Regions from separate parts of the Ensifer sp. M14 genome, predicted to be linked through region 1. Evidence: predicted binding sites of a transcription regulator. Region 1 holds the regulator's gene; the other holds the start of a gene.
What was found. Region 1 encodes LexA, which represses DNA repair genes until DNA is damaged. Its sites were predicted from a motif close to TGTTCNNNNTGTGTTCNG; they were not measured.
Positions count from the first base shown of each region.

Region 2: BLJAPNOD_RS10650 (UvrD-helicase domain-containing protein) is a predicted target of LexA. The motif match lies at 7,571-7,588, and genes of this name have one in related genera.

Region 1 is NZ_QJNR01000004.1:2,948,478-2,963,000, forward strand. Features, by position in the region: gene BLJAPNOD_RS14155 (DNA polymerase III subunit delta') at 1-45, opposite strand, end outside; gene tmk (dTMP kinase) at 42-722, opposite strand; gene BLJAPNOD_RS14165 (D-alanyl-D-alanine carboxypeptidase family protein) at 803-1,963, opposite strand; gene BLJAPNOD_RS14170 (septal ring lytic transglycosylase RlpA family protein) at 2,024-3,055, opposite strand; tRNA gene BLJAPNOD_RS14175 (tRNA-Ser) at 3,333-3,422, shown strand; gene BLJAPNOD_RS35620 (hypothetical protein) at 3,650-3,814, shown strand; gene BLJAPNOD_RS14180 (DUF4242 domain-containing protein) at 4,135-4,422, shown strand; gene BLJAPNOD_RS35625 (hypothetical protein) at 4,602-4,745, shown strand; gene BLJAPNOD_RS14185 (hypothetical protein) at 5,221-5,508, shown strand; gene BLJAPNOD_RS14190 (hypothetical protein) at 5,558-5,797, opposite strand; gene lexA (transcriptional repressor LexA) at 5,978-6,697, shown strand; gene BLJAPNOD_RS14200 (hypothetical protein) at 6,818-7,150, opposite strand; gene BLJAPNOD_RS14205 (hypothetical protein) at 7,780-7,926, shown strand; partial or broken gene BLJAPNOD_RS36475 (GFA family protein) at 8,115-8,258, shown strand; gene BLJAPNOD_RS14215 (hypothetical protein) at 8,835-9,446, opposite strand; tRNA gene BLJAPNOD_RS14220 (tRNA-Cys) at 10,177-10,250, opposite strand; gene BLJAPNOD_RS14225 (thermonuclease family protein) at 10,716-11,417, opposite strand; gene BLJAPNOD_RS14230 (hypothetical protein) at 11,776-12,069, opposite strand; tRNA gene BLJAPNOD_RS14235 (tRNA-Asn) at 12,247-12,321, shown strand; gene BLJAPNOD_RS14240 (deoxyribodipyrimidine photo-lyase) at 12,420-13,868, shown strand; gene BLJAPNOD_RS14245 (cyclopropane-fatty-acyl-phospholipid synthase family protein) at 13,974-14,523, shown strand, end outside.
Region 2 is NZ_QJNR01000004.1:2,234,270-2,248,792, forward strand. Features, by position in the region: gene BLJAPNOD_RS10615 (hypothetical protein) at 1-81, shown strand, start outside; gene BLJAPNOD_RS10620 (CreA family protein) at 200-676, opposite strand; gene BLJAPNOD_RS10625 (GGDEF domain-containing protein) at 809-2,053, opposite strand; gene BLJAPNOD_RS10630 (phosphoribosyltransferase) at 2,302-2,970, shown strand; gene BLJAPNOD_RS10635 (GNAT family N-acetyltransferase) at 3,241-3,708, shown strand; gene BLJAPNOD_RS10640 (DUF488 domain-containing protein) at 3,746-4,201, shown strand; gene BLJAPNOD_RS10645 (hypothetical protein) at 4,267-4,968, opposite strand; gene BLJAPNOD_RS10650 (UvrD-helicase domain-containing protein) at 5,081-7,528, opposite strand; gene BLJAPNOD_RS10655 (carboxymuconolactone decarboxylase family protein) at 7,664-8,068, opposite strand; gene BLJAPNOD_RS10660 (cyclase family protein) at 8,132-8,953, opposite strand; gene BLJAPNOD_RS10665 (efflux RND transporter periplasmic adaptor subunit) at 9,268-10,452, shown strand; gene BLJAPNOD_RS10670 (efflux RND transporter permease subunit) at 10,449-13,586, shown strand; gene BLJAPNOD_RS10675 (arylsulfatase) at 13,856-14,523, opposite strand, start outside.

The DNA.
Region 1 (14,523 bases):
CGGGGCAATTGCCCCTTCGAGCACACCGGGCGTCTCCGTCGTCATGGTGCGGAACCTGTGGATGTAGGCTCGGACATTTCGGCGTTTGCGAGCAAGTTTTCAAGGAGACCGAGCACCTCGGCGGCAATCGCCTCGGCGGATTGCGTCGCGTCGATGATGCGACACCTGTTTGGATCGGCCTTTGCGATGTCGAGGAAAGCCTCGCGGCGCTTTTCGTGCGTCTCCAGTTCTTCCTTTTCGAACCGGTCTGGCCTGTCATCGCCGGCGCGGCGCTGGGCACGGTCGAGACCGATATTCGCCGGCAGATCGAAAATAACGGTTCGATCAGGCATGACACCGTTGATCGCTACCCGCTCGAGCGTCTCGACGAAGGCCGGTTCCAGATTGCCGGTGATGCCCTGGTAGACGCGCGAGGAATCCATGAACCGGTCGCAAAGCACGATCGTTCCCCTGGACAGCGCCGGCCGGATGACCTCTTCGACATGATCGCTGCGCGCCGCTGCAAACAGAATAGCTTCCATTCGCACGCCAAAGGCTTCGGCAGCCCCCGACAGCAACACGTGGCGCACCGCCTCGGCACCGACAGATCCGCCGGGCTCGCGCGTCGTCAGCACTTCATAGCCAAGCGATCGCAGAGAATCGGCGAGCAGGCGCAATTGGGTCGACTTACCGGCCCCTTCCCCGCCCTCGAATGTTACAAACAGACCTTTTGCCAGCGGCACGGTGCTTTCCTATATCGGCATGCAATTTTGCCCTGTTTAGCCGATTGGCCCAAACGATGAAACCACTGGGACCGGTTTTGTTACAGCCAGAAGAAGAGCAATTCCTGGAGCGCATCGAGCGCACGGCTTGCCAAGGTGCCCTGCCCCACAGCCTCGGCGGTTTTGACGGGCACCTCGCGCAACAGCTTTTCGCCGTTCCAAAGTCGCACGACGCCCACTTCGGCACCCGCTTCGACCGGCGCGCGCAGCGGCCATTTGTAGACGACGCGGGCCGTCAGGCGCTCCGGGTTGTTGACCGGCAACAGCACATCGACCGGCCCGCCGGCAACAAGCGCCACATGCGGCGCGGCGCCACCGTAGATGCTGGCTTCGCCGATCGCTTCGCCATCAGCAAAGATCCGCCGCTTTTCAAACGCCGTCATTGCCCAATCGAGCACCTTGCGGCTTTCCTCGGTGCGTTCCTTATCGGTCTCAAGGCCCCCCATCGCGAGATAGACACGGCGATCGCCGCGCTGCATCGAGGCCGCGAGCGAAAAGCCGTAGCCTTCCGCAAACCCCGTCGCCACACCGTCGACCCCGACATTGGCCGCAATCAACGGGTTCTTGTTGCGTTGAAGGATCTTGTTCCACTCGAACTCAGGCTGCGCGTAGAGCCGATAGAGTTCGGGGTGCGCCTCGTGCAGATGACGGGTCAAAGCCACCAGTTCGCTCATGGTGATCTGGTTCTGCGGATCCGGCAGACCGGTCGCATTGCGGAAGGTGGCTATTGGCATCCCGAGCACGCGGGCACGGGCCGTCATTTTTTCGGCAAAGGCGGCTTCACTGCCGGCCATCCCCTCACCAAGGATGATGCAGGCATCATTGGCAAGCTGAACGGCGACACCCTGCAGCAGATCGGCCACGCGGACGCGTGACTTCAACGCTGCGAACATCGTCGAGGTGCCAGACGGTGCGCCGCCGGTGCGCCAGGCGTGTTCCGAAACCTCGAAGACAGTTTCGGCCGACAGCTCACCCTTGGCGATCGCCTCGGCGACGACTTCCATCGTCATCAACTTCGCAAGCGAGGCGGGTGGAACGGGGTCGTTCTCGGCACGGGAGAACAGGACGGTGCCGGTTTCGGCATCCACCAACAGAATCTGTTTGGCCTTGGTGTCGAACGCCACCGGTGGCGTCTGGGCCGCAGCAGCGCCCGCAAGCAACGCCGCGCAACCAAACACGACCGAAAGCATCTTCAAGCGCATGGGAAACTCCGGTTTCCCGTTGGGCATAGCAGCGTCGTCAGAATGGCACAACGTCCCGAGCTACCGGATCGAGCCGGTTCTGCCTTCACGCCTGGCATGGGCAACGATTGCATCGGGCGTAAGCGGATTGGTCTCGACCATGACCGCTTCAAACGGCGATTTGGCATCGCTCACCCGCACTTCCACATAGGCTGCCGCATAGGCCATGTTGCCGTCCGGCATCGGAATGTATTCCGGCCGCTCGCGCGGGATGGGACCGATCTCCGGCAGCATCACGAATTCTTCCAGCGACTGCGGTGCGGAAAACTGCGGAACGGGTGCCGCAAGGGCTGTCACCGGGCTGCTTGCATCGAGCGACGATTTGGACGGGATGGTGAGCGTGCCGAGCTGATTGCGCATCGGCTCATTCGAGGCAACCATCACGCCGGTCGCGATCTGGCCCTCCGGCATTACGCCCGGGCTCCGGTCGCCCTTCTTGACGTAGGACGCCATGAGATAGGGCATGTCGTTGCCTTCGAGCGGTGCACGACCGACATATTGCACACGAACCTTGGCACTGCCCTTCTGCTTGATGTCGAGCAGATCCGCCGTCTTCGAGGATACGTCAATGATCCGGCCATATTCATAGGGGCCGCGATCGTTCACCCGAACGATGACGGAGGTGCCGTTTTCAGTATTGGTGACGCGCGCATAGCTCGGCAACGGGAATGTCGGGTGGGCCGCCGAAAGATGGAGCTTGTCGTAGACCTCGCCATTGGCGGTCAGGCGTCCATGGAAAGCCGAACCATACCAGGACGCGACACCGGTCTTGTTGTAGCCGAAATCTTCCTTCGGCTGATACCACTTGCCCTTGACCTGATAGGCTTTACCGACCTGGAACCGGCCACCGCCCTTCGGGATGTTCTTGCCGGTAGCGACACGGGGGCTCGCCTTCACGCCATAAACCGACTCGGCAAAGTATTCTTTGCTCCTCGGCTTGCTCTTCTTGATACTGGACGTCGATCCGCACGCCGCAAGCGTTGCGCAAAGCACGGGAACCGCCGCAAGGCGCAGTCCCTTGATCAGATATGCCGCATTTTTACTGGATGTCATCTGTCCCACAACATCATTCGAACAAGCCGTACTCGAAACCTTCCACTCTTGCCCCCAAGCGGAAATCTCGGCGTCCCGAAACGGGACAGTCGATTAATCATGACAGCAACAAGGCAAAATTGCGAACCGGCGGACAGCCCGCCGCCCGAAATCTCCGGTTATGGTTTACGAATGGTTATCGAGACGGAAGGGCAAGCTGACGCGCTCAGAAAATCTTGCCGCCGACGCATGTTAAATCTTGCAAAGTGACAAGCCTTCGCGCAATAACGCCCTGCCCGGAGGAGTGGCCGAGCGGTTTAAGGCACCGGTCTTGAAAACCGGCGTGCGTGAAAGCGTACCGTGGGTTCGAATCCCACCTCCTCCGCCATCAACTGTCTCATTTCTTGCCATTCAATATCGTGCTCGACCGCAAGGTGAACGTTTTGGCGGTGTCCTGTTGTCGATTTGGCGTGCGCACGCCCTGCCGTCGCGCCAGTGTTCAAGCGTGCATTTGGAAGGCGGCCGCCAGGTCTGCTTGCCATCCCCGAGGATTTGAGGGAAAGTCTGATTCCGGCCTATCGAGGCCTGGGCAATCTCCCGCAACTGGAGAAATCCATGCCTCTTAAACATCTGACGACAGCCGCTTTTCTCGCCCTTCTGACCCTTTCCGGATGCGCAAGCACTGGTGACGCCAACACGACCTACGCCCAATGGCAAGGCCCATCGCCGGTGCCGGACCCATCGGCAGCAAGTCCCGGCGGCTTCCGTCTCAGCTACTGAGTTGCAGTCGTTGTTTCTCGCCATAGAAAGTGTCAGCCCGTCTGCCCAACCGCCAATTCTTGGCGCAAGGTCCGAAAAGGTTGAGCTGGGGCTATCGAACGCGATCGGGCACCCCACCAATCTCGATATGACAAGGGTTGCGAACGCTCCAACCGCTCGATCCGGCTCGCTTGAAAGCGAACTGAAAAGCGACTTTCGACCGGGCTCCGGAGACTTCCGGTAAAATCGCCGTGATACGGCTTATGGTAACCGAAAACGTTGACTCCCGCTTCATTAGGGCGCCTTCATATGTGGTCATCCAACAGTTGAGGAACTGAGCGATGCCCACCTTCATCATAGAGCGTGAAGTACCCGGAGCCGACAAGCTTAGTCAGGACGACCTCTGCGCGCTGTCGGCGAAATCCAACGCGGTCGTTGCAGATCTTGGCGTGCCCTACACATGGATCACCAGCTACGTCGCCGGCGACAAGATTTATTGCGTCCACGAGGCGCCAACCGCCGACGTTATTCGCGAACATGCAGAAAGAAGCGGATTTCCGGCCAACAGGATCACCGAAGTCGCCGCCGTGATTGGGCCTACGACAGCATCTCAGGGTCGCGGCAAATAGCCGAATCGGTGTTACAATCACACCAGCGGAACACTGACTTCATTGCAGGCCATGCCGCCCGCCCGAACCAATGCGCACCGAGCGCCGTCATTGACTTCCGGCCGTATCAATGCACGCTAGTCCGCCGGTCATTCGGCGCCCACAAGGGCTCCCCGGCACGCCTTTCCAAGGAGACGATCATGGCAAAAGGTCAAGTGCGAAGCAACCGCGAGGTTAGAAAGCCCAAGAAGGACAAGACCGTCAAAGCCGCCGTTACGCCAGAAGGCTCCCAGGTGAAGCTTGCAGGCAGCAGCTTCTCTTTGGGCAAGAAAGACAAAAAGTAAGGCAGCCGCTCCGACTTCGTGAACCAAATACGCCTGTACGTTTTATCAGTGGCCAGTCGGACGGGATGTGCACGTCTCCGCACATCCTGGGCGACTGGTCCCGCGACGAGAAACCAGAAATGATGCCGGCTCCGCAGGACACCCGACCGGCGCGTGAACCTTCCCGCAGACACAAGGAACACTGCGGGCGGCGGCACTTGCCAATCGTCCCGATTGCAGCCGCGAAGATCGATCCGCCGCCAGCCATGCCGCCTGAGGTCGATGCCGGAGGAGTAAAAAACGCCCCGAAACGCTCGCTCTTCCCGCCAATCTTCGTGTCTTCGCGGCCACAGCTTGAAGGGTCGTCATCGTCTTTCGCAAAGAACTGTTGAACACCGCGCGGTACGCGGTCTGCTTGCTGGACTCCGGAACGAAAGCACGGTTCACATCGTTAACCAATCTATCGGCACCACTTCTGACCTAGCGGACGTCCATCGTGCTTGCAGCCTTGCTTATCGCCTCGATTATCGCATCGCCCCACATCGCCCTCAGCGCGGCCACGGTCGACGACCTGCAAACCGACTTCGAATTGGCCATCCCCTGCCAGCAGATCGACGGTCGGAATGTCTGGAAAGGCTCGATCGCCTATTATATCCAGTCGTTCGTCTATCAAGGCGACACGCCGGTCGCGACCGACGCGGCAGATGCGGTGCTGCCGGAGGACAACTCGGCCGAGACCGTGAAGGAATTCGAGGACGCCTGTTCTGCAACGCAGCCGGCTTGAAACGCCCTCTCCTTCTTTGATGCCCGCCTTGCAACGGCTTATTGCCGAGCTATTCCCACTCGCTTCCGTTACTGGCTGCGCATCCGTGCGGCGGCAGTCCGTTGCCGAAGGTGCGCTTTAGCCGGCCACAACCCCACTGGCGGACCGGCCCCGGCATCATCGCGTTCAATGCGATGCCGACTTCATCGAACGGGCTCTGCCTGTTGTCGACGTATTGATACCAGCGAAACCCGAGGACGACGGTCGTTGCGATGACGATCGTCAACAGGATTCGAATCATCTTTTTCATTGCACCCTCATTCCGTGAAAAGCGCGAGGCATAGCAGCTCCGCATGGCATGCCCAGCACCGAGGCAGCCGATAGGCGCACAATTGATACAACATTCACCGAATTTTAGGCACTTGCGGAACACATATGGAACAGATAGTGTCTGTTCTTGATTTGTTTCACGCCTCTGGAGCGACTTGCCATGCTGACCCGCAAGCAACAGGAATTGCTTCTTTTCATCCACGAACGCATGAAGGAGTCTGGTGTTCCGCCATCCTTCGACGAGATGAAGGATGCACTCGACCTGGCATCGAAGTCGGGCATTCACCGGCTGATTACGGCGCTCGAAGAACGTGGTTTCATTCGGCGCCTTCCCAATCGCGCGCGCGCGCTTGAGGTCATCAAGCTGCCGGAAGCTTACGCGGGAAACGCTCAGCCGCGTCGCGGGTTTTCACCAAGCGTCATCGAGGGAAGCCTCGGCAAACCTCCTGCGCCCGCCCCGGCTGCCGCAAAAGCGCCGCCGGTGGCAGACAACAACTCCGTCTCGGTTCCGGTCATGGGCCGTATTGCCGCCGGCGTACCGATCTCGGCGATACAGAACAACACGCACGATATTACGGTGCCGCTCGATATGATCGGCAGCGGCGAGCACTATGCCCTTGAAGTGAAAGGTGATTCGATGATCGAGGCCGGCATCTTCGATGGCGACACGGTGATCATACGCAATGCCACCACAGCCAACCCCGGCGACATCATCGTCGCGCTTGTCGATGACGAAGAAGCGACGTTGAAACGCTTCCGGCGCAAAGGCGCGTCGATTGCGCTCGAGGCGGCCAATCCGGCCTACGAGACACGCATCTTCGGCCCCGATCGCGTCAAGATACAGGGCAAGCTCGTCGGCTTGATCCGCCGCTATCACTAAGCCAGATGACGTTGGCTGTCTTCCTGCTGGAAGGGCCTTCTTATGCTTGAACGTCTCGCCACCTCAAGGGGTAGCGAGACGGAAGTGATCAAGTCGAGCGCTTTAAGCACTCGACAATTTTCATTCGTGTATGGAGTACTCGCCCAACTCGCAGAGGTCCTGCGTGTCTTCGGTCGTATCGAGACCGGAGCCTTCCTCGAATTCGAAGCGCATGTCGTATTTGCAGACATCGCGTCCGTCGGCGATGGTAATTTCCATGCTCTCGCCCGGATTAAGCACCTGCCGCCCGAAGACATCGTCTTCCCACTGGTCGACGCCGACCGGCGACGTATAGAAGTTCGTCAGTACGGCTTTCGTCTTGTTCTTCAGCTGAAAGACGAGATCCTCAGCACTTGCGGTGGCCGTCGTTGCGGCAAAAATGGCAAGAGCGGTCAGGGCGATCTTACATTTCATTTTATGTCATTTCCTCCATTGTCGGTTTTGTTTGACGCTAGCTATACGGCTCGCATCGACGGAATATTCATTCCTGAACCCGTCTAGAGACAATTATCCTTGCACTGACAATACAGGCAGAATCACCATTTCGGGGTACGTCGCCGGCAAACCAGATGCGCGCACGATTATTGGCTGCGCCGACGCGTGAAGCGCACGCGCGGACGGCGGATTGCCTAGGAAAAGCAACCGTCCTTGGCGGCGAAGCAGTAGCAAGCAGACTTCGCCACAGCTGCGCCAGGTGCGCCCGGAACTTGACGGCCCGCGAAGCAGGGCACAACCGGCAAGCGCCGGAATCGACAGGCCACGTGATATCGTCGCGGCACAGCCAGCACGGTGGAATAAGATGGCGGTGCAATCATGCATCGGATTTGTAGCGATTGTCGCTCGCCCATCGAGGGCGCAGGTCAGCGCGTCAGGCACAAAGGGTGCGGGTGCAATCTTATAAACCGCATACGGACGGAGACCGGATCCGATGCTTATTCGAACCATGGCTGCCTTTAACCCGACCGCACCGGACGATCGCACCGTTGCCTTTCGACGATGGCAGCCTAGTTACCCATTCGCGTAACCAAGTGAGGAACTGCTGAATGAACCGTAATGGCCTTTATCTCGTCATCGCCGTGCTCGCTGTCGCCGTCATCGGGCTCGGCGTCTATGCTTATCGCGAAGAAACGAAACCTGCCGGTGTCGAGATCAAGATTGGCGAGGACGGCGTTTCCGTTCAGGAGAATTGAGCAGGCCGCGCATATTCCCAACGAGGCAGCGGGAGGTGGATTTCCGATCGGCGACAGCACGTTCCGCCGGCGACAGCCTTTAGATCCACTGGATACCCGGATGGTACTGCCGAGGGCTGGCATGGGCTGCACCGATATATTGAGACCCGGCTCCCCGATCGCCCCAGCCATTCATCGGCCGCCCCCTTGTCAACACCGCATGCCTCCAAGGCATCAGCCCGTTCGATTGCGAAGGACTGCCTGTCAACGACGGCAGCAATCACCCGCTGGACACCATGGATTTGACCGGGCCGAGGCTCCCGGGAACACTGAAGTTCATTCGGGCAAAATGACTGGCGCGGTCAGGGCACCAGCAGACCCACGCAGACAATTCGGCGCAAGAGAGTGATGGCGCCGCCACAGCACCACCGTTGCCGTCCGCCCGACGAGCGACGGTCACTGCGGCCGAAACATCAGTGTCGGGGCGTGACGAAGCTCCTCCAACGCCCAAGGCAAGACTTGCCTGCGTCTCACGGTTCTCCGCACTGAGCCGCAGGAGCGCATCTCAGGCAAGGTTTAACCGTTCTGGGAAACGATAGATGGAATCGAGATAGATTGCTGCTCCCCGGAAATTAAAGCCGACGCAGGATCGGCGTTCCGAAGGAGCGCTTCGAATATAAAGCTTTAGGTGAAATTTTGGAGGCCTCGCCCGGACTTGAGGAATGGCGGGATGTCAATCACTTACGGCAGCACGTTGCCACACTTTCATGAATTGTTTTCTTTTAAGAAGCAAAGGGCTCTGCCACAGCTTGCCACACCTCTTTTGCTGTCGGAGATCATCCAGGAATTCGATCGGCTGCCGTGCAGTGACGCAACCGATTGAAACAACAATCGTGGCATTCGGAAGATTTGGAGGCGAAGAAGGTCCTTCAGAAATTGAACCGCATGCCAAGGACATTTGCATTGGAGCCGCCGTGCATGTCGCCGAGCGTCCCCCAGGCTCCGGACCGGTGGTGAACCCGCCAGAAGAAATCGACGTTGGGCATTGTGTCGAAGGAAAGGTTCAACTCGGGGCCGAGATAGAACAGGGTTCTGGCGTTCCCGTTACGTTCCAGCTCGTTCTGGCGCTCCCGTCCTTCCTGAGTATGCGTGACATAGCTGATGCCAAACGTAAGGGCTGGCGAGATCCGGACAGCATCGCCAATCTCGAAACCGTCGTAGCGACCGACGACGCCGCCCCAGAATTCCGCATTCGGATGCCCGCCGAATCTTCCGGCGAGCCCCGCTTCCAGTCCGAACCTGAAGGAGCCCATCCTTGCCGGGAAGTACTGGTAGCCGACGCCTACGATCGGAAGGTCAGCGTATGTGACACCGAAAGGATTGCCTGCCTGGAGCATGTCCGCATCGACCATCGCGCCGCCGAAGGCGAATACCGACTGATCGACGTCGCGGTTCTGTGCCTGCGCGTCGGTTTTTCCCAAAAATGGCATCGTGGCAGCGCCGAGCAGCAGAGCAAGCGGGATGGCAGTTGAAGCCTTCATATCGGATCTATTACGAACGAGCGAGTGCCGAGCCGCAGCTTGGGCTGTGGTTTCGGCATGCGTTTGAATAGAAGAATTCCTGCCAAGTCCACCTCTCAGCGTTGCAGGACCAATTGTCTGCAAGAAAGGTTAAATTGCCATGTATGGCTAGCACCTTTGCCCCAGGAGAGGGCGCCAGCTTTCCGGAACCCTTGTAGCGCAGGCGATTGCGGCATGTCTAGCTAGAGGGGTTGTTCGGGACTTATTTTGTGACTTTGTGTCGCGATTTTGTTTTCGCCGACCATTCGGCGACCAACGTTTATAGCGAAATTTTACCGATCACATTTGTCCCTAGACCGATAGGTATGGGCCGCTTAACGGCTCCGTGCAGAATGGAGACCGATTGTGGACACAATCCCTTCCTTTACCGACCTGCCGGTAAAGGACTGCGTGAAGCCCGCCTGGTGGCCGTCTTCCTCTGCGCGTAGGCCACCTGGGCCGAAGGGTCTGACGACGATGTACGGACGGGAAGACTTCGAAGATCTAGACGCGGAATGCAGAGAGAGCCCGCCCAGCACGGCAGAGTGTCGCCCGCATCAAATGCGACGGAATCGGTGATCTTCTGTTGGCTGCGGGGGAAGATACTGAGGAGGAAAACGGAGCGAATTGCCACACCAAATGGAAATTCTGGTGTCCAGTGGATTTCGTCGCGAATAATTGCTTCACGAAATCAGTTCGTTAGGTGTGTCTTTGGAGGCCTCGCCCGGAATTGAACCGGGGTACAAGGATTTGCAGTCCTCTGCGTCACCACTCCGCCACGAGGCCTCACCGACTGAGATTATCAAGTCGTGGCGAGCGTTTAGAATGAATATAGAAAGAGTGCAAGAGGGTTCATTCTGAATGCGATCCTTTTTTCATTTTGAACAAGCGTTTCTATTCCGTTCTGTGGATGGCTGCTGCATGCGGCTGCGCCGCTCGCTCTTTCATGAAGAATGCATATCGCCGGTCACCCCCTCACCGCGCCCAAGCGGAACAACAAGGCGAGCGATTGGGGCGCTATTCATGTAGCAACGTGGGATCGATGGGCGGGCATAATGGAGCGCGCGGCGCTCACATTGAAGGAAACGCCGTCTCACAGGCTTTTACTCGACAACGAAGAACGACCGTCTTTGGGTGCTGCGCGACGGCGGCGATATCCCGCTCTCCTGAAGTGTTTCGCCGAGCAGGTCGCCAGCGGTTTGAAGCCTGGTTTCGCCCAACGCAGTCATATCCGCGGATTTTTCCATCCGCCTAGCACCACGGCGTCGATTGTCCCTTCCACGGCCGCACAAGCCCTTCCGAGACGAGAATGCTTCCGAGCGAACGGCCGTCGCGCATCACGACGCGCAGCTTCTCACTGGCCTTGTCATCGTCCCTGCCGATCGCTTCGATCAGCCTGAAATCTCCGGCGTTCAACAGCTCGCGCAATCTCTGCTTGGCGTAGAAGCCGCGTGCGCGTTCGCCATCGCAACCTGCCTGCTTGGTTCTCGGCGCGTCGATATCGGCGACCCGGACTATTTCGCCGTGATATCGGAAGGTCGCGCCGTCGATGACGCAGTTGTCGTTACGGATACCGCAGAAATAAAACTGGTTCGCCTGAGGTTGAAGCGCAGCCGGCTGCACCACAGGCCGTTCGACCGGGGTCGGCGCGGCCAATCCGACGTTGACAGCAGGTATTGGTCCATCAACAGTCTTCGTCCTGTTTGCGGCGGGCGGTACGGCCGCACGCACTACCGCCTTCGGCCGATCCTCTGCCCTGGATGTCGATTTGGCCTTGGGAGCCGATGCGAATATCTCCGAAATGGCCGGCAGATCGCGCAACTGTCCACGGTGATCGTAGGCAACGACGCCACCGACCGTCAGCACAGCGGCGAGATACCACGGCAGCATGCCGCCCTGTTTCTTTGTCCGGCTGCCGCGGCGACGCCCACGGCTTGTTGTGGCTTTACCCATTCCGCCTCATCCTTGATCCGGCCGGCATTATGCTGGCGATCCGTTGCCGAATGGTTTTCAGCGGCCACTTGATCCGGAGGTTCACCAGCAAAGTCCCTGGGATTCATCTGCGGAATGTGCAACCTCGCCTATCCCGCCGACCGCAACCGGATACCGCGCCCAGTTCGGACAGAGGCACGACGTTGCTGACGGACGATTTTGAGAATCAGTCGACCAGTTATCTCACCTGCAGCCCAACCCCGGGAATTCGGTAAACACACACTGACACAGTGCGCGCATGACCGACTCATCCCCACATCAGAATCGGCTTTTCAGGATTTTTGCACTCGCTCGAAGCTTTGAGCGGCAGGCTCGAGGCTCATGGCTCCCTCGAAGAGCCCGTCCGGCCGCGGCGGCGTGCCCACCAGACGGCGAACCGGCGACGGCGACGGCGAACCGCGGGAATGTCGTGCGAGAGGATGAGCAACCCCAGGGGCACCATCCAGAAGCCGAGCACCGGCAGGAAGCCGAGAAAGCCACCGAAAATCAGCAAACCGCCGACAAGCATACGCAGCAGCGGTGATTCCGGAAGCGCCAGGCGCCATTTGCCCAGCACGATCTGCCGGGTGTGGGGGTCTATGCCGAAATGCGTCTGTTTTCTGTTTTTATTCATCATTCCCTATCCGCCTGCGTTTCCCACAATTGGGGACTTCTCCACAGGCTCGCAACAAAACTTCTCACTTTTTTTGAAAAAACCGCTTGGCAAATCGGAAAAGCATTTGTATTAGCAGCCTCACTTCTGCAGGACACAAACCGAGCAGAACTTCTGCAGGACACAAACCGCAGATGATCCCTGGTAGCTCAGCGGTAGAGCATTCGACTGTTAATCGACAGGTCGCCGGTTCGAATCCGGCCCGGGGAGCCAGTTTCTAAAAGAGCCATTCGCGGTAACGCCCGAATGGCTCTTTTTCATTTTGCGGCTATGGTGGCGCAGAAGCCACCTTGCCCTCGCCCCGGGATGTCATGCGCGCGAATTCGTCATCGCCCATTCTAGTCTGGTTTCGCAAAGACCTCAGGCTTGCCGACCACCATGCCCTTGCAGCCGCAGCAGCCCATGGCGCAGCGGTGATTCCCCTCTACATTCGCGAGCCGGCCGACAGCGGCAACGGGCCGCTCGGCGATGCGCAGCGATGGTGGCTGCACCATTCCCTTTCGGCGTTTCGGGAATCGCTGCAGCGGATCGGATCGGATCTTGTTTTTCGCTCCGGCGATCCGCTCGATGTCATCTCCGATATTTCGCGGGAAACAGGCAGCGCCACCATCTTCTGGAATCGCCGCTATGATCCGAACGGAACGGTGACGGATGCGCCGTTGAAGAAGGCGCTCGTGGATCGCGTTTTTACCGTCAACAGCTTTGCCGGCCAGTTGCTTCACGAACCAACCCGCCTGTTCAACAAGACCGGTGGCCCCTATCGCGTGTTTACGCCATTCTGGCGCGCGCTCGAAGCAAGCGGCGAGCCGCCGGCACCGATCGATCCGCCAGAAAGAATAGCGGCGCCGGAATGCTGGCCTGCATCCGAAGACCTTGAACGGTGGAACCTCCTGCCGACGCAACCGAACTGGGCGTCGACCTTCACCGAAATCTGGACACCGGGCGAGGTCGGGGCTGCGGATCGCTTGCAGAAATTCATCGAAGATACGCTCGACGGCTACACGACCGCCAGGAATGTTCCGGCGGATGCCGGCACTTCCCTGCTCTCGCCTCACCTTGCGTTCGGCGAGATCTCTCCGGCGCAGATCTGGTACGCCACGCGCGGCCTGACGGGGACGCCGGTCGACGATATCGTCACATTCCGCAAGGAACTCGCGTGGCGAGAATTCTCGTACAATCTGCTGTTTCACAATCCTGACCTGGGGCGTCGGAACCTCGATCGCCGCTTTGACGGTTTTCGCTGGCTCGACAACGACGACCACTTCGAGCGGTGGACAAAGGGCCTCACGGGCTACCCGATCGTCGACGCCGGCATGCGGCAACTCTGGCGCCATGGCTATATGCACAATCGCGTCAGGATGATTGCCGCCTCCTTCCTGATCAAGGACCTGCTGATCGACTGGCGCCGCGGAGAGGCGTGGTTTCGGGACACGCTGGTGGATGCTGACCCGGCTTCGAACGCCGCCAGCTGGCAGTGGGTGGCCGGTTCCGGCGCCGACGCTTCGCCATTCTTCCGTATTTTCAATCCCGTGCTTCAGGGGGAGAAATTCGATCCGAATGGGGACTATGTAAAGCGCTTCGTTCCCGAACTGGCCGATCTCGACGCACGCTACATTCATCGCCCGTTCTCGGCCCCCCAACCCGCGCTTGCTGCTGCCGGTATTACGCTTGGGGTGACCTACCCTGCCCCTATCATCGATCATGCCTTTGCGCGCGACCGCGCGCTGGCCGCGTTTCAGGAAATCAGAAACGCCAGTTAAAAATCGCTACAACTGAACCACCGCCGGTACAAATCCGTGGTTGGCCTCTGACAGGATTGTCGCTAGGCTCACGTTACGGATGCAACGATTGCCGGAGGGTGGTTTATGCATGATACTGAAGCCTGCTTTGCCGATTTCGACAATGCCGAGCTGCTTTCGACTGAAAATCTCTCACGGGTGCTGAAGGACTTTCCGCTCAAGGCCCAGGTGGTCCTTCGCGGCCTCGTTCACCTTGAGGCGGGCGCACTGGCGCTCTCTCTGCCCAATGGCCGCCGACTGGTCGTCAAGGGAAAGGTGGCGGGACCGTGCGCAACCGTCACTCTGCACAACTGGAACCTCCCGCACCGCGCCATCACCGGCGGCACGATCGGCGCTGCGGAAAGTTACATCGACGGCGACTGGGACAGCCCCGACGTCGGCGCTTTTCTCGAGCTTTTCCTTGTCAACGCCGATATCGGCAACCGCTTCCCGAACCGGGCGCGCGGCCTGATGCGGCTGGTCGAAAAGTTCCTCCATTGGCGCAATGCCAACACCAAGACGGGTGCTGAGCGCAACATCTCCGCCCATTACGACCTCGGCAACGCCTTCTACCGTGAATGGCTCGACCCGAGCATGACCTATTCGTCGGCGCTTTACGCCAGTGGCGCAAACGATC
Region 2 (14,523 bases), 710 kb from region 1:
TACCAGCAGCCGAGTTTTGAACGCTATCAAGGCGGCGACGGCGAATACTACCAGGGTATCGTCCCTCCTTCCTCTTACTGAACATTGAAGATTTTCGGCCAGTTGTGGGGACTGGCCAGTGACAAAGCCCCCCGGAACGTGGTTTCGGGGGCTCTTTTTCAACCTGTGTCGTCTGAAGGATAGGCAACGGGACGCGCGATCAAGGCGCAGGCTTGCCTTCCTGCCAGTTGACGGTCTGTCCGTAGAGCGGGATCGTCGTGATCGACATCTTGGCCGAGCCGTCGGTCAGTTCGCGCGAGTGGGCGAGATAGATCAGCGTGTCGTTCTTGCGGTCGTAGATCCGGGTGACGAGCAGGTCTTTCCAGATCAGCGACAGGCCGGAGCGGAAGACTTCCTCGCCTTCCTTCGACAGCTCGATGTCGCCGATCTCGATCGGGCCTGTCTGGCGGCAGGCGATCGAGTTGTTTGAGGGGTCCTCAAACCAGTTGCCGTTCTTCAGCCGATCGATGACGCCGCGATCGAAATAGGTGACGTGGCAGGTGACGCCCTTGACCTTGGGGTCGCTGACCGCGTCGACGATGATGTCGTTGCCGAGCCAGTCGACCCCGACTTCGCCGACGGTTTCGGCGCGGGCGGGAGCGACGGTCGACATGAGGGCGGCAAGGCCTACGAGCATCGAGACGCGGTGTGAACGGGACATGGACTTCCTCCGGTGGATTGCACCGTTCACATAGGTTCTGCCGCGGTCAATGCAAGAAGGGCAAGGCAAGGTGGAAAGCGCAAGACCAGCTGGGCGCGCTTGTTTTCATCAGCCGGTATCGCGCAGCAACTGCGGCGCGTGCGAATAGTCTTCGGCAGCGCGAAGCTGTGCCGCGGCGGCGGCCAGCACGCGGGCGCTCGCGTCCGGCTGCAGCCGGCCTGCGATGGTGCAGCGGTCGCGGCCGTCGGCCTTGGAAGCGTAGAGCGCCATGTCGGCCCGGACCATCACGTCGGTCATGGTATCGCCGGTGCTCGCACTGGCGATGCCGATGCTGACCGTCAATCGGATCGGCTGGCCAAAGCGGCCGACCGGCGTGTCGCGCACCGTGCGCCCGATCTCCTCGGCCAGCAGAAAGGCTTCCCCTTCGCTATGATCGGACAGGACAATGCCGAACTCCTCGCCGCCGATGCGCCCGAAAGTGCCGCGCCCGGCAAGACAGGCGGCGACGATGCCGGCGAAGTGACCCAGCGCCGCATCGCCGGCGGCATGGCCGTAGCGATCGTTGATCTGCTTGAAGTAATCGAGGTCGAGCAGCAGGAACGTGGCCGGGCGGGTACGGGCCAGGCACGATGCGAACTGGCGCTCGCCGAGATCGATGAAGGCGCGTCGCGACAGCGCTCCCGTCAACTCGTCGCGGGCGATCGTGGTCTTGAGATCGGCGATGACGCGATCATGCGCCATGAGGATGACGCCGAGATAGAGGATCGGCATATAGAGCAGCCACATGGCCGACAGCGCGAAATTCCAGGCGACCTCGGCGGCCGGGCCAGGCCGGTCCACGATGGCGGCGGGCACATCGGCGGCGATATGCAGGAGCGTCGCGCCGGCAACCGCCGCGCCGACAATGATTGCCCGTCGTGTCTTCGGATCGCTGGCCGTGCGCAGCCTTGGGACGGAAATCGAGGCGATCACGAACACGGCGGCCGCAATGCCGAGCGCAATCAGCGTCCGTGCTGCGTAACTGTTCGGCCCCGAAACGACCAGAACCGAGAGCGTGGCAGCCAAGGTCGTGCCGAGTGACAGGATTGCCGGCCACCAGCCGGGCAGCGCGAAGAACGCCTGGAAACCGGCGAGCACGAAAAGACAGGCGACGGCCAGAAATGCATAGCCGACAAGCGCCAACGGCTGGAGCGACGGAAGCCCGGAGACCATCACCAACGCCATGGCCACGGCCGTGGTTACACAGCCCGAAGCGAACTCCGCAGCGCCCGGCGTCGAGGCTTTCCGCAGCGACAGCAGAACCGGCAGCATCACCAAAAGGGAGATGATCGATAAGGCAGGAAGAAAGCTCATTTCGAAACGGCCTGTCGTGCTAAAATCGAGGAAGGCGGCTTGCTGCAAAGTCAGATATACAGGCTCAATTGGTAGCTTTGGCGCCTTAATGAAATCCGGCGAAAATCGCTGCAATTTTAGCGATTGCCGTGATTGGAACGGTTGTCCACCGACGCGGCGTGACAACTGACGGACGCTGCGGTGTTTTGCCGGTGGCAGCCCTGCGCCGGGCGGTTCAAGCGGCCTTCTGCCGGCCGGGAGAGGCGGATATGTTCACGGGACCGGTGTTCTTCGAAGACAGGGCCGATGCCGGCCGCCGGCTGGCAATGGCGGTGGCGGCCGTAGTCCCGCCGGCTCCCCTGGTGATGGCGTTGCCGCGTGGCGGCGTGCCGGTTGCCTTCGAGATCGCCATGCACCTCGACGCACCGCTCGAAGTGCTGATCGTGCGCAAGATCGGCGCGCCCGGACACCAGGAGTTCGGCCTCGGCGCCCTGGTCGATGGCGATGAGGCGGAACTGGTGTTGAACCCCGAGGCAGTGCGCCTCGTCAGGCCGGCGCGCGATTACATCGCCGCCGAAACCGAACGCCAGCGCGAAGAGATCGCACGGCGGCGGGTACTCTATCATGGCGACCGCGAGCCGCTATCGCCAAAGGGGCGCAACGTGGTGCTGGTCGATGACGGTATCGCCACCGGCGGCACGATCCGCGCGGCGATCCAGGCACTGCGCCGCGCCGGTGTGCGCAGCCTGCTCCTGGCGGTTCCGGTCGCGCCGGCGAGCGCAATCGCAAGCCTGCGCGAGCAGGTCGAGGCCATCGTCTGCCTTTCTACACCAGCCTTCTTTCGCGCCGTTGGCCTCCACTATCGCGATTTCGAGCAGACCTCGGATGCCGAAGTCATGGCCTTGCTCCGCAAGGCGAGGCACGGCGAGGGCGCTTGAAACGGTGGTGCCACCGAGGCCACAGATCCGGGCCGTACTCCAGGCGGTCCGCCACGGGCGGCTCGCTCAGGTTATGTTCCGCCGACCCACGTATCGTGCTTGTCCAAGGCATCTCGCCGCTTGATCGTCGAGACAGGCAGTCCAACAACGCGCGGCGCATTCAATTCTTCAATTTGCGGTGGAAAAGTCAGTCTCAAAGATGCGTTGCGCGCACAATTCGCAGATGGTGGAGGGCAAAGGACCGCGCTCCCGCGAAAAACAGGAACCGACATGGCCGACGCACTTCGCATCCGCCCGATCGAACGCAGCGATTACGAGCAATGGCTACCGCTCTGGGATGGCTACAACGCCTTTTATGGCCGCTCGGGCGCTACGGCGCTGGATCCGGCGATTACCGCGATGACCTGGTCGCGCTTCTTTGACGGCTACGAGCCGGTGCATGCACTGGTGGCGACAAGCGAGGGGCGGCTGATCGGGCTGACGCATTACCTCTTCCACCGCAGCACGACGGCCATCGGGCCGAACTGTTATCTCCAGGATCTCTTCACCACCGAGGCCGCGCGCGGCAAGGGCGTCGGCGCGGCGCTGATCGAAGGCGTCTGCGAGGCGGCACGCGAAGCTGGCTCGGCACGCGTCTATTGGCAGACGCACGAGACCAACGAGACGGCGATGAAGCTCTATGACAGGGTGGCGGAGAAGTCGGGCTTTCTCGTCTACCGCAAGCTGGTCCAAGCTTGAGATCGGGAGAAGGTCTCGCAACTGCGGGGGAATTGGGATGGGCGCGACGGATAACGTTCTGGTTTCGACGATCGGCTTTACAAAATCGTCGGCCGAGGACTTCTTCGACCGGCTGCAGAAGGCCGGCGTCAGGACGATCGTCGATGTCAGACTGCATAATACGTCGCAGCTCGCCGGCTTCGCCAAGGCCACTGACCTCGCCTTCTTCCTGAAGCGGATCGGTGGCATCGACTATGTGCACCAGCCGCTTTTTGCACCGACCGAGGCGATCATGAAGGCCTACAAGACCGACAAGGGCGACTGGAAAACCTTCTCGCGGGACTTTTTCGACCTGATGGCGGAGCGCAGGATCGAGCAGCAGGTGAAACCGGAGGCGCTGCAGGGCGCCTGCCTGCTCTGCGCCGAGGATAAACCGCACCGCTGCCACCGCACGCTCGTCTGCGAATATCTCAACGACCGCTGGGGCGGACGGCTGCGCGTCGAGCATCTTTAGGCGGGCAGCCTCGACCTAGAGATGCCGAACGCCAGAAGTAACAAAGCCTCGAGCCTTTCGGCCCGCTATCGGCGAACCTCCGTGGAGAAGCTGTTTGCCGAAAGGGAATTTGCCGTTCGGTCGACTGCTCGGATGGTTTCGTATCTTTGCCCGTCTAAGCGATTGGGCCAGATGTCGGTCAACCATGGCAAGATAGTCTGTATTTTGCCTAGCTCTGGCGTCTCAGAAGTGATCTCAATCGTCACACTCTTAACGTATGCTCCCGAACCAAATACCGGCGTAAGGTCGCTGGGAGTTGCCTGCCTGACTGTGCGCGAGTCGTGAATATCGTCGAAAAATGCGAACCATGGCCACAGTCGTTCCGGAACGGCAATGGGGCCAGATGCACGCCCGTTTTTAAGCGAAAGCTCTTCGAACAGCGACTCGTCAAGCCAAAGATCGACGTTTTGGAGGGAGGCGGTGGCCACCGTGCTCAAATAATCCGGATTGTCCGTCCGCGTTATCAACGCAAAGAGGTGGCTGCCATCCGAAGACGTTAAGATTACGGCTTCGCCGCTTACGGATCTATTCCAGCCGGTGTTTAAGTTGAACCCTTTTTTCCACGTAACGCGACTTACCGCTTCACCAGAAATTTCACCGCTTTTCGTTTCGGCTACGATCCGGATTTTTTGATTCCACGTATACGTTGGATATCTCTCATTGAATGCAAAACCAGCCGCAAGCGTAACAACAGCCAGTAGAATAAGCGCCAGCCCGACCTTTTTCATTCTGCCCCTCAAGCCAAAGTGCGCTCCCACTTACGGATATGCATGATGTCGATCCGCTGTCCAACGCGCCCATCTCCAAGCAGATGTTTGGCAATCGCCAGCCCGTTTCCGCTCACACCTTCTCGACAAACCCGTCGAGCACGCGCTTCTGGCCGGCCTTGTCGAAGTCGATCGTCAGCTTGTTGCCTTCGATCGCCGAGATGTTGCCGTTGCCGAATTTCATGTGGAAGACGCGGTCGCCGACGGTGAAGCGGGAGGGCTCGGTGGCTGTCGATTTTGCCACCAGCTCGCCGTCGATGGTGCGGCTGCGCGGGCCGCTTTCGCCGTAGCCGATGCGCTCGACCGCGTGGCCGGAGCGTGAGCCCCAGTTGTCGCGTGTCGCGTCCGAGCGGTTCTGCTGGGCGCGCTTCCAGCCGGGGGTGGAGTAGTTGTTCTGGAAGGGATCGGCCTTGTCGAAGCGCGACTGGCCGTAGCCGCCGCGGCCGTAACCGCCATAGGATTGCTCGCTTTCGGCGACGTCCACATGGGTGATCGGCAGTTCGTCGAGGAAGCGTGATGGCAGGGTGGATTGCCACAGGCCGTGAATGCGGCGGTTGGAGACGAACCAGATGTGGCAGCGGTGTTTTGCCCGGGTGATACCGACATAGGCAAGGCGCCGTTCTTCCTCGAGGCCCGAGCGGCCGCCTTCGTCGAGCGCGCGCTGGTGCGGAAACAGGCCTTCCTCCCAGCCGGGAAGGAACACGGTGTCGAATTCCAGGCCCTTGGCCGAATGCAGCGTCATGATCGAGACGGCATCGAGGTTTTCGTTCTGCTCGGCATCCATCACCAGCGAGACGTGTTCGAGGAAGCCGCGCAGGCTCTCGAAGGCTTCCATCGAGCGGATGAGTTCCTTCAGGTTTTCCAGCCGCCCTGGGGCTTCGGCCGATTTGTCGTTCTGCCACATCGCGGTGTAGCCGCTCTCGTCGAGGATCTGCTCGGCAAGTTCGGTGTGCGGCGTGGTTTCGAGCAAGCCCTGCCAGCGGCGGAAGTCGGCGACGACGTCGAACAGCCCCTTGCGGGCTTTTGGCTTCAGCTCGTCGGTCTCGATGATATCGGTCGCAGCCGCCAGCATCGGCACGTCGCGGGCGCGGGCATAGTCGTGCAGGGTGCGGATGGTGGTGTCGCCAAGGCCGCGCTTCGGCGTGTTGACGATGCGCTCGAAGGCGAGGTCGTCGGCCGGCTGGCAGACCAGCCGGAAATAGGCCATGGCATCGCGGATTTCGAGCCGTTCATAAAAGCGCGGGCCGCCGATGACGCGGTAGTTGAGGCCGAGCGTGACGAAACGATCTTCGAACTCTCGCATCTGGAACGAGGCGCGCACCAGGATCGCCATGTCGTTGAGCTTGTGGCTCTTGCGCTGCAGCTGTTCGATTTCCTCGCCGACGGCACGGGCTTCCTCTTCGGAATCCCAGGCGGCGTGCACCTGCACCTTCTCGTCATCCGGGTCGCTGCGGTCGGTAAACAGCGTCTTGCCCAGCCGCCCCTCGTTGTGGGCGATCAGATGGGCGGCGGCACCGAGAATATGCTCGGTCGAGCGATAGTTGCGCTCGAGCTTGATCACCTTGGCGCCCGGGAAATCCTTTTCGAAGCGCAGGATGTTGTCCACCTCCGCGCCGCGCCAGCCATAGATCGACTGGTCGTCGTCGCCGACGCAGCAGACGTTCTGCGGCACGCCCTTGGGGCGCTGCGCCAGAAGCCGCAGCCACATGTACTGCGCGGTGTTGGTGTCCTGATACTCGTCGACAAGGATGTAGCGGAACTTGTCGTGGTATTCCTTCAGCACATCCGGATTGCTGCGGAACATGCGGATGGGGTGCAGCAGCAGGTCGCCGAAGTCGCAGGCGTTCAGCGTGCGCAGCCGGTTCTGGTAGGCGGCGTAAAGCTCGCGGCCCTTGCCGTTGGCAAAGGCGCGGGCATCACCCTCGGCGATCTGCGCCGGGTCGAGGCCCTTGTTCTTCCAGCCGTCGATCATGCCGGCGAACTGCTTGGCCGGCCAGCGTTTGTCGTCGAGACCTTCGGCCTGGATGATCTGCTTGATCAGCCTGATGACGTCGTCGGTGTCGAGAATGGTGAAGTCGGAGCGCAGGCCGACGAGTTCGGCATGGCGGCGCAGAAGCTTGACGCCGATCGAGTGGAAGGTGCCGAGCCAGGGCATGCCCTCGACCGCATGGCCGACGAGCACGCCGATGCGCTCTTTCATCTCGCGCGCCGCCTTGTTGGTGAAGGTCACCGACAGGATCTGCGAGGGGAAGGCGCGGCCGGTGGACAGAATATGGGCGATGCGGGTGGTGAGCACCCGGGTCTTGCCCGTGCCGGCGCCGGCGAGAACCAGCACCGGACCATCGAGCGATTCCACCGCTTCGGCCTGCTCCGGGTTGAGGCCGGAAAGATAGTCCGGGCGCTGCTGACGGTCGCGCGCCGCCATGGCGCGTGCGGCAATGCCGCCCGTCGCCGGAGGCTGCTGTTTGCGCGGGGCCGGCTCTTCGTCGAAGAAGGGAATGTCGTCGAAACCACTCATCATGCGGCTCAATGTAGTGATTCGGAGGCGAAAGGCCAGAAAGGATGTTCTTCTTTTATTCCGTTTTCTGCGCCAGCCGCACCAAGCCTGTGGAAAGACAGGCGATTTCGAAGCCGCTTATTCTCCCGCCAGCCGCCGTCAGGCCGTCCTGTCGAAGGCCGCATCCACCGGCACCTGCAGGGCGGTGGCCAGTTGGTTGGTTCTGGCGGCAAGCGAGATCACGCGCAGGAGATCGGCATGTTCGGCATCGGTCATGCCTTTGGCTCTGGCGGCCGCCGTGTGGGAATGGGCGCAGTAGCCGCAGCCATTGCTGACGGAAACGGCGATGTAGAGCATTTCCTTGACCAGCGGATCGAGTGCCGAGGGCGTCGCCATCACCGCCTTGACGTCGCGCCAGGTCTGCTCCAGCAGATCCGGATCGAAGGCGAGCCACAGCCACATATTGTTGATGAAGTCCGATTTGCGGGTGGCGCGGATGTCGTCGAAAACTGCTTTGACGCGTGGATCGGCTTCCGGATCGGCCGGTGGGGTGATGGTGCTCATGATATCTCCTGAGGAAAACATCGCCGGCGGCAGGGGTGCCGCCGGATCTTCGGGGCCAAGGGGTCAGACGAGCGCAAACACGCGGGCAGGGCCGCCGGTGCCGCCGCGATGTTTCGGCGCGCCAAGCACCAGCGTCGCGCCCTTGGCCGGCACCTTGTCGAGGTTGGTGGCTGCCTCCAGCCCCCAGCGACCTTCCGGCAGCCAGGCATAGTGGGTGGCGAAATCGGGCGAGGGGCCGTGGTCGAGCGAGAGCGTATCGACCGCGATGCCGGCCGCCTTGGTTTCTTCCAAGAGATACTTCACCGCCTCGACGTGGAAGCCGGGGAAGTGCAGCTTGCCGTCACCATCGGCGTTTCGGAACTTGTCGGTGCCGAGATGTGCGCCCCAGCCCGAAAGCATGGCGACGCAGGCGTTTTCCGGGATCTCGCCATTGGCGGCGACCCAGGCCTTGATGTCGTCGGGCGTTAGCTGTGCATCGGCGTCGGCGGACGCCTTCTGGCGGATGTCGATGACTGCAAGCGGCACGACCAGTTTTTCGACCGGCAGCTCGGCGACCGACAGGCCGTCTGCGGAGAAATGCAGCGGCGCGTCGACATGGGTGCCGGTGTGCTCGTTCACCCGGAGCTCGAACATGTTGAACTTGTCCTTGGCGTAGTTGAACTTCTCCTCGCGGAAGAACTGCTGCTTGCCGAAGAAGGTCGGGAACTCCTCGTAGAGTTCGTGGGTGAGGTCGGTAACGCCAGTATGTCCCTGGGCCAGCGCCGGCGGGGCGATGCCCGCACTTGCGGCCGCGATCCCCACCGTTCCGACGGCTGTCGCTTTAAAGAAGCTGCGGCGAGACAGCATTTTCTGCTTTACGGATTCCATGACGCACGCATCGCACATGTCTTTTCCCCTCTCCAGAACCGGTCGAAACCTGATGGCAATGGCTGCCGGCGGTTGCAGGATACCTCAGTCGCCGTGACTGTAAACGGTGATTGTCTAGTGTATTTCTGGAGAATAACGCGGTAGCCGCAGCGGCCGGTGCTATAATGCCCTGATGTCATCATGCGGCCAACAAATTCGCTTTTATTACAATTGCGTAATGATGGCATTCCGTCGTTGCCCCCAAAGGTCCGAACAACGATACTCAGGGCAAATCGGAACGTTCCGCCGGCACCTGCCGCGCAGGAGCGTGTATTGCATATTTGGAGACATGAATGCGGGTTTGGAAACAGCTGGCGGTCAGCGCCGTTGTGCTTTTGGTGGGTGCCGGCGTCTGGGTGCGGTTCGTGCCCGGGGCAGGTGAAACGCTGGCGGCGATCGGTGTTTCGCACCCGTTGATCGATGCTCTCTCCAAGCAGGACGGCGGTGCTGGCGGCGAGGGCGGCCAGGGTGGCGGCGCACGCCGGCAGGGCGGCAACGACGCCGTCCTCGTCATGGTGCGTCCGTCGGCAACGGCCGTCGTCAACGACCGGCTGAACGCCATCGGCAATGGCGAAGCGATCCACTCCGTCACCGTAACACCGACGGCCACCGGCAACCTCACCGAAATTCTCGTGCGTTCCGGCGACAGGGTGGCGCAGGGCCAGGTGATCGCCAAGCTCGACAGCGACGACCAGAAGATTGCCGCCGACCAGGCGCGGCTGACGCGCGACAGCGCAAAGGAAAAGGTGGAACGCTACCGCAACCTCAGCACTGCGCGCGCGGTGACGGCCGTCGACGTGCGCGATGCCGAAATCGCCATGCAGACCGCCGAACTGGCTCTCAAGACCGCCGAGCTCGATTTGAAGCGCCGCGATATCGTCGCGCCGTCGAAGGGCGTCGTCGGCATCATCACCGTCAATGTCGGCGATTACGTCACCACGACAACGCCGATTGCCGTGGTCGACGACCGTTCGGAAATCCTCGTCGATTTCTGGGTGCCGGAGCGCTTCGCCAACAAGATCGTCGTCGGCCAGCCGGTGACGGCGCAAGCCATAGCCCAGCCGGGGAGCCAGCTCGACGGCGTCATCCACGCCATCGACAACCGCCTGGACCAGGCAAGCCGGACATTGCGGGTGCGGGCGCGGCTCGAAAACCCCGAAGATACGCTGCGGGCCGGCATGTCCTTCTCCGTCACCATGGCATTCGACGGCGACACCTATCCGACCGTCGATCCGCTCGCCATCCAGTGGAGCTCCGACGGCTCCTACGTCTGGCGCGTGAGCGCCGACAAGAGCGAGCGTGTTCCGGTCAAGATCATCCAGCGCAACCCGGACAAGGTGTTGGTCGATGCAGCCTTGAGCGAAGGCGACGAAGTCGTCACCGAAGGCGTGCAGCGGCTGCGCGACGGCGGCGATGTCCGCATTGCCGGGCGCGAACGCCGCGATGCCACGCAGAAGGTCGCGGAGGAGGTGAAGTGAGCGGCGCTAGGGAAACCGGCCACCAGACCGCGCGCGAGGCCGGCAAGACCGGCTTTACTGCTCTCTTCATCCGCCGGCCGATCTTCGCGCTGGTGGTCAACACGCTGATCGTGGTTGCCGGCCTTGCGGCCTGGAACGGCATCGAGATCCGTGAATTGCCGCAGGTCGACCAGCCGGTCATATCGGTGACGACGACGCTTGATGGCGCCGCTCCCGAGACCATGGACCGCGAGGTGACGTCGGTGGTGGAGGGCGCGGTATCGCGCGTTCAGGGCATCAAGGACATTTCTTCGACGTCCAACTTCGGCCGCAGCCGGGTGACGCTGCAGTTCTCCGACACGACTGATATCGGCCAGGCGGCCAACGATATTCGCGACGCGCTCGGCCGCGTGCGCAACCAGTTGCCGGAGGATGTCGACGAGCCGAGCATCGTCAAGGCGGATGCCGACAGCCAGCCGATCATGCGGCTGGCGCTGACCTCCGACACCATGTCGATGGAAGACATGACGCTGCTGGTCGAAAACGAGATCAGCGACCGGCTCGCCGCCGTCGAGGGCGTCGCCGACGTCGCCGTCTACGGCGACCAGGAAAAAATTTTCCGCATCGACCTCGACCAAGCGAAGCTCGCCGGGCGCGGGGTGACGGTGGCAAACCTCAGGACGGCGCTTGCCAACGCCTCCTACGATGTGCCGGCCGGCAAGCTGACCAGCGCCAGCCAGGACATTTCGGTGCGCGCGACCGCCGACCTGCAGACGCCGGAGCAGTTCGAAAACCTCATCCTCGTCAACAATGTGCGGCTGCGCGATATCGGTACGGTGACGCTCGGGCCGGATTCAGGCACGACGGCGCTGCGCTCCAACGGCCGCCAGGGGATCGGCCTCGGCATCATCCGCCAGGCGCAATCCAACACGGTCGATATTTCCGAGGGCGTGCGCAAGGTCGTCGACACGATCCAGACGCAGATCCTTCCCGAGGGCACGCAGCTCCGGATCACCAGCGACGACGCGGTGTTCATCAACGGCGCCATCCACGAGGTGGAGATCGCGCTCGGCGTAGCGATCTTCATCGTCACGCTCGTCATCTACATGTTCCTGCTCGACTGGCGCGCGACGCTGATCCCGACCATCACCATGCCGATCGCGCTGATCGGCACGGTGGCGGCGATCTACATGGCCGGCTTCTCGATCAACATCCTGACGTTGCTCGCCATCGTGCTCGCTACGGGTCTGGTGGTCGACGACGCGATCGTGGTTCTGGAAAACATCGTGCGACGACGGGCCGAAGGTCTTGGGCCCCGGGCTGCAGCCGTGCACGGCACGCTCGAAGTGTTTTTCGCGGTGCTGGCGACGACGGCGACGCTTGCCGCCGTGTTCGTGCCGCTGTCGTTTCTTCCCGGGCAGACCGGCGGTCTCTTCCGCGAGTTCGGCTTCGTGCTTGCCTTCTCGATCCTGTTGTCGTCCTTCGTGTCGCTGACGCTCTGCCCGATGCTGGCATCGCGCATGCTGACGCAGGAGAACCACTCGAAACCCGGACCGATGCGCCGGTTCGGCGCGCGCGCTTCCGAATTCTACCGCGTCACGCTGCGCGGCTGCCTCAACGCGCCTGTGATCGTCTTCGTCGTTGCTGCCTTCTTCACCGCCATGGGCGGCATCGGCTTCATGACGCTGAAATCGGAGCTGACGCCGAGCGAGGACCGCTCGCAGGTGATGATGCGCATCAACGCGCCGCAGGGCGTGTCGCTCGAATATGCACAGGCGCAGATGCGCCGGATCGAGGACGGGCTGCAGCCGCTGGTCAAATCCGGCGAGATCGACAACATCTTCTCGATCTCCGGCCAGGGCGGCTCGGCCAATAGCGGCTTCATGGTGCTGACGCTTGCCCCCTGGGACAAGCGCGAGCGCAGCCAGCAGCAGATCGTCTCCGAGATCAACAAGGTGACGGCGCGCATCCCCTCGGTGCGGGTGTTTGCGATGCAGCCGAACAGCCTCGGCATCCGCGGCGCCGGCAGCGGCCTGCAGGTGGCGCTCGTCGGCAATGACTACACCAAGCTCGGCGATGCCGCGGCCAAGCTCGTGCGCCAGATGGAAGATACCGGGCGTTTCGAGAACGTCCGGCTGAACTATGAGGCCAACCAGGCGCAGCTATCGATCACCATCGACCGCGAGCGCGCATCCGACATGGGCGTCGATATCGGCGGTCTCGCCTGGGCGCTGCAGGCGATGCTCGACGGCAACAGCGTCGTCGACGTCTTCGTCGATGGCGAGTCCTATCCGGTCAAGCTTCTGTCTTCGACCAATCCGGTCAACGACCCGACCGACCTGCAGAACATCTTCCTGAAGGCCGGCGACGGCAAGATCGTCCCGATGTCGACGATTGCCAGCGTCGAGGAAATGGCCGTCGCGCCACAGCTGTCGCGGGAATCGCAGCTGCGCGCCGTGTCGCTTTCGGCCGGGCTGAAGTCTGACCTCGCGCTCGGCGAAGCCTTGACCATGGTCGAGCAGATGGCCGAGCCGCTGTTGCCGCCGGGCTCGCGCATCATGCCACTCGCCGAGGCTGCGACCCTTAACGAGAATGCCAACGGGCTCATCGTCACCTTCGGCTTTGCTCTCGTCATCATCTTCCTGGTGCTGGCGGCACAGTTCGAAAGCTTCGTCAGCGGCCTGATCATCATGGCGACGGTGCCGCTGGGCCTCGCCTGCGCGGTCTTTGCGATGATCCTGACCGGCAACACGCTCAACATCTACAGCCAGATCGGCCTGGTGATGCTCGTCGGCATCATGGCGAAGAACGGCATCCTGATCGTCGAGTTCGCCAATCAGTTGCGCGATCGCGGCCAGGATGTGCGAACCGCGATCGAAAATGCCGCCAACATTCGCCTTCGTCCGGTGATGATGACGATGATCGCCACCATCGTCGGCGCGGTGCCGCTGGTGATGGCAAGCGGTGCGGGTGCGGAAGCGCGCATCGCGCTTGGCTGGGTGCTGGTCGGCGGTCTCGGCCTTGCCGTCGTGGTGACGCTCTATCTGACGCCGGTTGCCTATCTCGTCATTGCCGGGTTCACCAAGCCGCATGCGGACGAGGAGCGCAAGCTGCACGAGGAGATGGAAGCGGCAGCCTCGCTCGAGGTTCGCTAAAGCCGGAACCGGCTGGGAGTTCGAGCTGGGCGGCGATCAGAAAGATGGTTTCCGGCAGCCGTTTCTTCGCGAGGTCGACGAGAACGGCGCGAAATCCACGACCAGCGAAGGGCTCGTGGAAGAGTAGGGAAGGCCACTCGTGGTCAATCGCCACCGAACGGAGAGCCCGGCAGGGTCCGGACGCCGGCGCCGTGCCCCTTCAGAGCCGTTCGACCCGCGCGGCTTGTCATAGGCCCGGATTTTCCGTCCGGGCCCATTCTTGCTCTCTGTTACTGTCCGCTGCCCATCGACGTCATGGACTCTTGCAGCTTTTCCTGGATCTGGTCGATCGAGAAGCTCGCCGGGCGCTGCGCCGGAGGATAGTCCTTGAACGTCTCGAAGAACTTGGCCACGCTCGCCTGTGCCGGCACCGCCAAGTAGGCATGGGTAAACACCCAGTCCCAATAGGTGTTCGACGTGATGTCGGCCTTCTCGTAAGGGTCGGCCCTCAGATCGAACATTTTCGGAATGCGCAGTTTGGTAAAGGGTTCGGCCCAGACCGCCAATGTGCCGATCGCGCGCTGTTCCTCGAAGACCAGCTTCCAGTTTTCGTAGCGCATTGCCACGAGATCACCGTCGTCGTTAAAGTAATAGAACTCGCGGCGGGCGCTATCCGGGGATTTTCCGGTAATGTAGTCGAGCTGATTGTAGCCATCCAGATGGTTCTTGTACTGCTTTCCGCCAATGGTCACTCCGTTCAGCAAGCGCTCCTTGATGTCTGTGTCGCCAGTGGCGGCAAGCAAGGTCGGGAACCAGTCAAGGCCGGAGAAGATGCCATTCAGTTGGGTTCCCGGCTTTATCTGCCCCGGCCAGCGGATCATCGCCGGTACGCGGAAGGCACCTTCCCAATTGGTGGTCTTTTCATTGCGGAAGGGCGAGTTGCCCGCGTCGGGCCAAG